Regions from separate parts of the Paraburkholderia sp. GAS41 genome, predicted to be linked through region 2. Evidence: predicted binding sites of a transcription regulator. Region 2 holds the regulator's gene; the other holds the start of a gene.
What was found. The regulator FNR, encoded in region 2, switches genes on or off when oxygen is low (the NO sensors DNR and NnrR bind a similar motif). The targets are predictions, from matches to a motif close to TTGATNNNNATCAA.
Positions count from the first base shown of each region.

Region 1 (3,679 bases), on a different contig from region 2:
GGCTGCGTCAGATCCTGACAAACCACATACAGGCCGATCAGATGCGCGTTGTGCCGGCCGGCCAGTTCAAGTGCGAACTCGATCCTCGCGGTGCTATGGATGCTGTCGTCGAGATGCACCAGCAGGGTTTTGCAGGTCATGACGGCTCCCTGATCGGTTCAGCTACATGGGCGTCGCTTGCCACAGGTTTGGCGCTGTGTGCCGAGATCATCAGCACCGCACACTGCGCGATGCGCAGGAAACGTTCTGCGACACTGCCAAGCACCAGCCTTTGGAAACCCCGCCGTCCATGCGTGCCCATGACCACCAGGTCGGCCTTGAAATCGCTTGCCGCGTGCAGTATGCAATGGGCGATGTCGTCGCCCGCCAGGTCGGTTTCGGCGATGCGTGGCGTGCCCTCCACACCGGCCCGCTTCATGCTCGCCACTGCGTCCTCGATCACCTGCGCGCCTTCCTCGAGCAGCGCCGTGCGGACGTAGGAAGGGTCGTAACCGGGTACGTCGTATGACATCAACGGGACGTCTACGACAAACAGGGGTTGTAATTTTGCGCCGGAATCGCGCGCGAGTTGCAAGGCTGCGTCCAGGGCGCGTCCGGACGCTTCACTGCCGTCGACGGCAACCAGAATCTGTTGATACATGGTGAATTCTCTCCTGAATGGAACTGACTCGACGTTCCGGTTCATCAATGCGACATCAGTACCGGCACGGTCATTGATCTAAGGATCGTGCGGGTCGCGCCGCCCATCACCAGTTCCTGCCAGCGGGCGTGTCCGTAAGCACCCGTCACGAGCAGATCCGCGCCGATCGCGGATACCTGTGACAACAGCGCGTCCCCGATCGAGGCATCGCGGCCGACCTCAATATCCTTGACCTCGACGTTCACGCCGTGCCGCGCGATGAGCGTGGCGATATCCGCGCCCGGAATGCGCACGCGCGGCTCGCTCCGCTCGCCGTTGACGGTGACGACCGTGGTGGTCTTCGCCGCGCGCATGAACGGCAGTGCATCGTGTACCGCGCGGGTGGCTTCGCGGCTACCGTCCCAGGCGACCATCAGGTGCGCGCCGGATGACGTGACGTTGCTGGCGTACGGCACCAGCAACACCGGCCGGCCTGCGGACATGATCAGGTTTTCAGGGAAAAAATCGCCGACGTACGATTCCGGATCGTGCGGGTCGTCCTGGCTGGCAATGATCAGGTCTGCGCACCGGCCGCGCTGCGGCACGGCGAGGCTAGCCGGGGCGTCGACAGCGATCCACTCGCCGGCAACTCCCGCACGGCTCAATTCCGCACGAAAGAGCCGTTCGAGCGCGCCGCGGCGTTCCGCGCGCAACTGTTCGTGCGCACCGTAGTATTCGGCGGTTCCGGCCATAACGTAGAGCGAGCGCGGATCGGGCGTGAACACGGCAAACACGCCGGTCAGATGGGCGCCGAACTGCTTGGCGAGCCGCAGGGCGAATTCGAGCCTGGGGTGCGCGCGCTCACTTGTATCCAGGTGAACGACGATGGTCTTGTAAGTCATTGCAGTGCTCCAGAAGTGGGTGAGTGGCGCTTGAACGCGTGATCTGAGTCTAGGAGCCGGGTCGTTGCCGGCGTTGATCAAGATCAACGGCGCGGTAGCGCGTGATACTTCATCCGGACGGGAATGCGACGCCCAGCCAGATAGGCGGCGAGATAGCGGACGCTCGATTCGAGCGCCGCATTAACCGGTTCGATCACGGGTTACCCGATCGCCAAACGTTGTTTACGCGCACACGACGCGCGTACCTGCCGTGCCGTTTGCCATCGCCTCGATGTGATCGAGCGAGCCGATGACTGCCGGCCGGCCAGTGCGCGAGACGAACTCGCACGCCGCCTCGACCTTCGGCCCCATTGAGCCGGCCGGGAAAGACATCGAGCGCGATCTGGTCAGTGAGCCCGTCGAAACGGGTGTACTTCTCGTCGATGCGCTGCGCCTCGATTACGCGCAGTTTCTGGAGCTGGAGATGTTCAGCCGCTTCGGTGGGCTGACGGATGCGCATGTCGCCGGCAAGATAGCCCGCGGGGAACGTATCCGTGCGTTGATCGCGCAGCCGCGCTTCAGCGCGCTAAGCACGCTAAGCACGCTCGAAGAGATCGCTCTAATTGTCAGCATTGGCGGAAGGGGTGTTCGATTCAGTGCCGAGCGAAATTGTCGTGCAAGTGCGAACGCAACTGGCCGGACCTCTGGCGAGCCAGCGCCTGCAAAGCCAGATCGCGGCGGGCTTTTCGCGGTCCTCGCGCATGCCATTGAGCGCCGACGTTCAAGCGGTGCTGGTTGCTGCAGTTAGCGAACTGGTGCAGCAGTTCGCGCCAGCAGCCGCTAGCGGCACGGCAAGCAGCGCGAACACGCCATGAGCGGAAAACTCGCCGAAATCGAGGCACGCGTGCGCGCGATGCTGGCCGCGCGCGCCAATGTGAAGGAGACCCTTGCCGACCTTACGCAACGCTACCGGCAGGTTCGTCAGGACGAGATCACGGCCGATATCGTGGAGCTCGCGGCGGGTGCCGGGGCCGGCGTTTGAATAGTTCTGGAAGGGAAGCAAAGGCGATCGGACTGTCTAAGACGGCAGCAGCATCAGGACAGCGGCCACGCCCATCACCAGCGTAGCGATCGAGCCGAGAACGACGAGCGGCCGGCTGGCGGTGAACGCGCCCATGACCGACTTTCTGGACACGAGGATCAGAATCACGACCATCAACGGCACGGCCACGACGCCGTTGATGACCGCGCTCCAGAACAAAGCCTTCATCGGACTGATCGGCGAATACTGGATGGCGAGTGCCGCCAGCACGCTGACGGCGATGATGGCGTAGAAACCGCGTGCATCTCGGACCTTACGCTCCAGACCTTCGCGCCATCCCATCGCCTCGGAGAGCGCATAAGCGCCGGAGCCGGCGAGCACCGGCACGCCGATCAGGCCGACACCGAGGATACCCAGCGCAAAAAGGATGTAGGCAAAATTACCGGCAAGCGGCCGCAGCGCGCTCGCGGCTTGCGCTGCGGTGGTGATGTCGGTCACACCGGCCACATGCAGCGTGACAGCGGTCGCCAGAATGATGAAAAAAGCCGTGACGTCCGAATAGAACATGCCGGTCCAGGTGTCCCAGCGAATGCGGCGAAGCTCTGTGGGCGCCGCGCCCGCGTCATTCACTAGCGCGGCGCTGCCGCCATGCGCCTGCATCTCCTCGACCTCTTCGGACGCCTGCCAGAAAAAGAGGTAAGGGCTGATCGTCGTGCCGAACACGCCAACGATCACCGCCGCCGCGTTGGCGTTCAGCGTAAGGTGCGGCCATAGCGTGCGCAGCGCGACTTCGCTCCACGGCACGTGAACCGTGAATAGCACGGCGGCATAGGCGAGCAGCGAGAAGGTCAGCCACTTTAGAAAGAAGACATACCGGTGGTAGGGGACGAATACCTGCAACAGCAGTGTTCCGGACACGAAGCAGGCCGTCATCAGATGGCGGTCGATGCCGCTCACGAGTTCCGCGACTTCACCCATGGCGGCGACGTCGGCAGCGATATTCAGGACATTGGCGACGAGCAGCAACAACACGACACCCTGAAGCACGACCGGCGGAAATGCGCTCTTGATGTTGGCGGCGAGTCCTTTTCCGGTTACCCGGCCAAGGTTCGCGCACATCGCCTGGACGGCTGCCAT
Region 1 is NZ_JBNDMK010000026.1:21,216-24,894, reverse strand. It holds gene P3T43_RS28400 (universal stress protein) at 1-140, opposite strand, end outside; gene P3T43_RS28395 (universal stress protein) at 137-640, opposite strand; gene P3T43_RS28390 (universal stress protein) at 685-1,521, opposite strand; partial or broken gene P3T43_RS28385 (carbamate kinase) at 1,744-1,899, opposite strand; partial or broken gene P3T43_RS28380 (F0F1 ATP synthase subunit alpha) at 1,949-2,375, shown strand; partial or broken gene P3T43_RS28375 (F0F1 ATP synthase subunit gamma) at 2,363-2,542, shown strand; gene P3T43_RS28370 (NRAMP family divalent metal transporter) at 2,579-3,679, opposite strand, start outside.
Region 1: P3T43_RS28390 (universal stress protein) is a predicted target of FNR. The motif match lies at 1,595-1,608, and genes of this name have one in related genera.

Region 2 (3,679 bases):
GCCCGTGCCCGCGTTATTGAAGAGAATATCGGCGCCGCCGAAATGCTCCTGCGCGGCCGCCACCAGCTTTTCGACGCCGTCAGTCGTTGCCACATCGCAAGCAACCGGCACGGCCGTCACGCCAAATTTCGTCGCAATGCCTTCCGCGGCGGCGGACAAGCGCTCCTGATTGCGCGCCGCGAGCAGAAGATGCGTTCCTTCGGCTGCAAACGCTTCTGCCACAGCCAGCCCGATACCGACGCTGGCGCCAGTCAACACGGCCACCTTGCCGCGCAGATTCAGATCCATTGGCGTTGTCTCCGTTGTTCAGAAGCCTGGCTAAACGTTCGCGGCTGCGCTAACGAAACGGCGGTTTGCGGACTAATCCTGCGGGTAAAGCGGTCATCCCCTCACGCACCGGAACCCCGCATACACATACTGATAATGCGGCTGAAACCAGTTGCGAAACTCCGGCCGCAGCATGCATTGCGCGGTGCGCGCCGATCCGCCCTTGAGCACGTAATGCTGCCCGTCGAAGAAGTTGGCGGAATAACCCAGATAGAACGGAAACGCTTCGAATCCCGGCAACGCGTCGAATAGCGTAGACGTCCATTCCCAGCCATTGCCGAACTGGCCTTCCACGCCGAAAGCGCTGACGTTGTCCGGATGCGCGTCCACCGCCTGTGGATCCCAGTGGCGAAAATCAAAGTTGCCCGACGCCGCATGTGGCGTACCGTGCGCCGCGCGTTGCCATTGCGCCTCGGTCGGCAATGCTTTGCCGGCCCAGCGGGCATAGGCGCTCGCTTCGGCATGGCTGACATACACCGGCCAGTCGAGCGGCAACGGGATCTCGTCGAACATGGTGCGCAGCAGCCACTCGCCGTCGCCTTCGCGTTGCGACCATCCGGCGGGTTGAGCGATCTGCACGGACTCCTTCCAGACCCAGTCCTTGTCTTTCCACCAGCCTCGCTGGCGGTATCCACCGGCCATGACGAATTCGAGGTACGCACCGTTCGTCACCATGTAGCGGTCGATTTCGAAAGCCGGCACGTCGACGTGCAATTCGCCGAACTCGTTGTCCCAACCGAAGCGGCCGCTCTCGCGCGCCATGCCGAGCACGGCGCAGCCTGCCGGGACCGTGACCATCGGCGCGTGATCGACATCGCTGACGCGATCGGCGCGCACGCTCTGGCGATAGCGCGAGCCGGGATCCTGACCATCGCCGGGCGGGGCGATCTTCTGCGCGAGCGGCAACTGATGCAGCATGTACGCGAGGGTTTCGGCGTGCATCAGACGATGCTCGATGGCGACGTTCAGCAGTTGCCCGGCCGAGCCGGTTTGCGCGCCATTGCCTTGAGGCTGGCCGTCGACATGCAATGCGGCGAGCTGACGATCGATCTGCTCGCGCGCTTGCTGGCCATAGGCCCGCACGCTTTCCAGCGACGGCCAGTCGGCCGGTACGTCGGTCGGCAAACCGCCGTCGACGGGATCGATGCCGAACGCGAACAGCGTATCGAGCGCGGCATCGAAGGCGGGCAACGAGCACAGCCGCTCGTCGAACAGATTGCGGTCGAACGCTTCGAGATGCCCGATATAGAACACGATCCGGTGACGCTCGCGGATCGGCCGTTCGTACAGGTACTCGGGTTTGACGGTGGAGAAGAGGGTGTCCGTAATGTGACGCGCGTCGATCAGGCGCTGGACTAGCGGATGATGCGGGGCGGGGTCGCGATTCATATCGCCGGGTCTCCGTGAGGGGGACAGTTTGAAGACTGTACCTGCTCGCAGGACGCATGCCAAGGCGCAGCACCGGCAAACGCGCGTGGCAGGCCCGCCCGGCAAGCCAGAGGAGGCCGGTGCGAGCGCCTTTAAACCTGCCGCAAACCTTCGATATCGACGATACGGATGAACTTGCCTTGCGTGTCGATCAGACCGCGCTTTTGAAATCTTGACAGGGTGCGGCTGACTGTTTCGAGCGTCATGCCCAGATAGCTGCCCATGTCCTCCCGCGTCATGCGCAGATTGAATTCCGCCGGGGAGTAGCCGCGCTTCGCGTTGCGCTCCGAGATATCGAGCAGGAACGCGGCCACCCGTTCGTCGGCGGACAGCGAGCCGAGCACCAGCATCTGCGCAGCCTCGCGGACAATCTGCTCGCCCATCAACCTGAGCAGACGCTCCTGCATGGAGCCGACTTCCCGGCACAGGCGCTTGAGCGCGACGTACGGAACGATGCACACCGTGCTGTCTTCGAGCGCGGTCGCACTGCAAGCGTGCGTGTCGTTGCTGATGCCGTCGAGGCCGAGCGCCTCGCCCGCGAGGCGCAGGCCGGTCACCTGTTCGCGGCTGTCGCGGTGCGGCAGGGTGGTTTTCAGGGAGCCGGAGCGCACGGCGTACAGATTGTCGAACCTGTCGCCCGCACGGTAGAGCGTCTCGCCGCGCCGCACCGGGCGCGCGCTACAGATCAGCGCTTCGAGCTTTGGCAATTCGTCGGCGGAGAGGCCTTGCGGCATGCACAGTTGCCGCATCGCGCAACTCGAACACCGCGCTGTGCTGCGCACGACAGGGCTCGGGCTCGCATCAGAAACACGGCGGGCGGCGGGGCGGACTACCGGGGTGGGCGCAAGCATGATGCACGACCGTTTGTAAGGTAACGAGACGATTGTCCCACCAGGGTCAAGCGCCGCTTAGCGGCAAAATGACGCGCGAATGATCGCCGAGGTAGCGCGGCGTTGTAGGGATGTCAATCAAACACTTGTCAAATTTCTGTCCATGGGGTCATATAGTCGCGGCGCCGCCCAGTCGGCTTTTGCGGGCGTCGATATGGCTATTTGTCTAATTTTTAAGCAAGCGATGCACGCTGTTTGCCTTACAATCGTGCTCTATTCTGACAAGCTGACCCTCCATCGATGATGAACGAGCGCAAATCGACGGGCTTGCCCGACAAGATCTACGGCGACATCCTGAACCGCATACTCGAAGGCGAGTACAAGGAAGGCGAGCGCCTGCCTACCGAGCACGCACTCGCCGAACGGTTCGAAACCTCGCGGCCTACCGTGCGTGAAGCGCTGGCCCGGCTGCGTGCCGACGGCATCATCGTCACGCGGCACGGTTCCGGGACCACGGTCGCCCGCCGGCCCGATCCGGATGTGCGCCGCTTCGCGCCGCTCGAGACACTCTCCGATATCCGCCGTTGCTACGAGTTCCGCATCGTCACCGAAGCCGGGGCGGCCGAACTCGCAGCGGAGAAGGCCGAGACCGAAGACATCGCCGCGATCCAGCACGCGTGGGACGAACTGGAGCGCATCGTCGAGACCCAGGGGATCGGCGCGAAGGACGATTTCTCGTTCCATCTCGCGGTCGCGCGGGCGTCGAAGAATCCGTTCTTCATCACCGTGATGTCGTTCATCGAAGAGCAGATCGTGTTCAGCATGAACCTGTCGCGCAACCTGTCGCTGGTGAAGACGGTCGAGCGGCAGCGCCTCGTGCAGGCCGAGCATCTGGCCGTGCTCGAAGCGATCCGCCGCAAGGACGGTCCGGCGGCGGGTGTGGCGATGCGCAAGCACCTGGAAAACGCGCTCGAGCGGATGTTCGGCTCCTGAGTGGCGTCGTGTTGCCGGGCCGCGTCGAACGCGGCCCGATTTGTCTAGTCGGTCCGGCCTCGTGTCTGGCTTTTTCATGCCCTCTGTCACGCGCTCAGCCG
Region 2 is NZ_JBNDMK010000044.1:14,724-18,402, forward strand. It holds gene P3T43_RS33960 (SDR family NAD(P)-dependent oxidoreductase) at 1-288, opposite strand, end outside; gene P3T43_RS33965 (SUMF1/EgtB/PvdO family nonheme iron enzyme) at 382-1,716, opposite strand; gene fnr (fumarate/nitrate reduction transcriptional regulator Fnr) at 1,848-2,606, opposite strand; gene P3T43_RS33975 (FadR/GntR family transcriptional regulator) at 2,889-3,578, shown strand.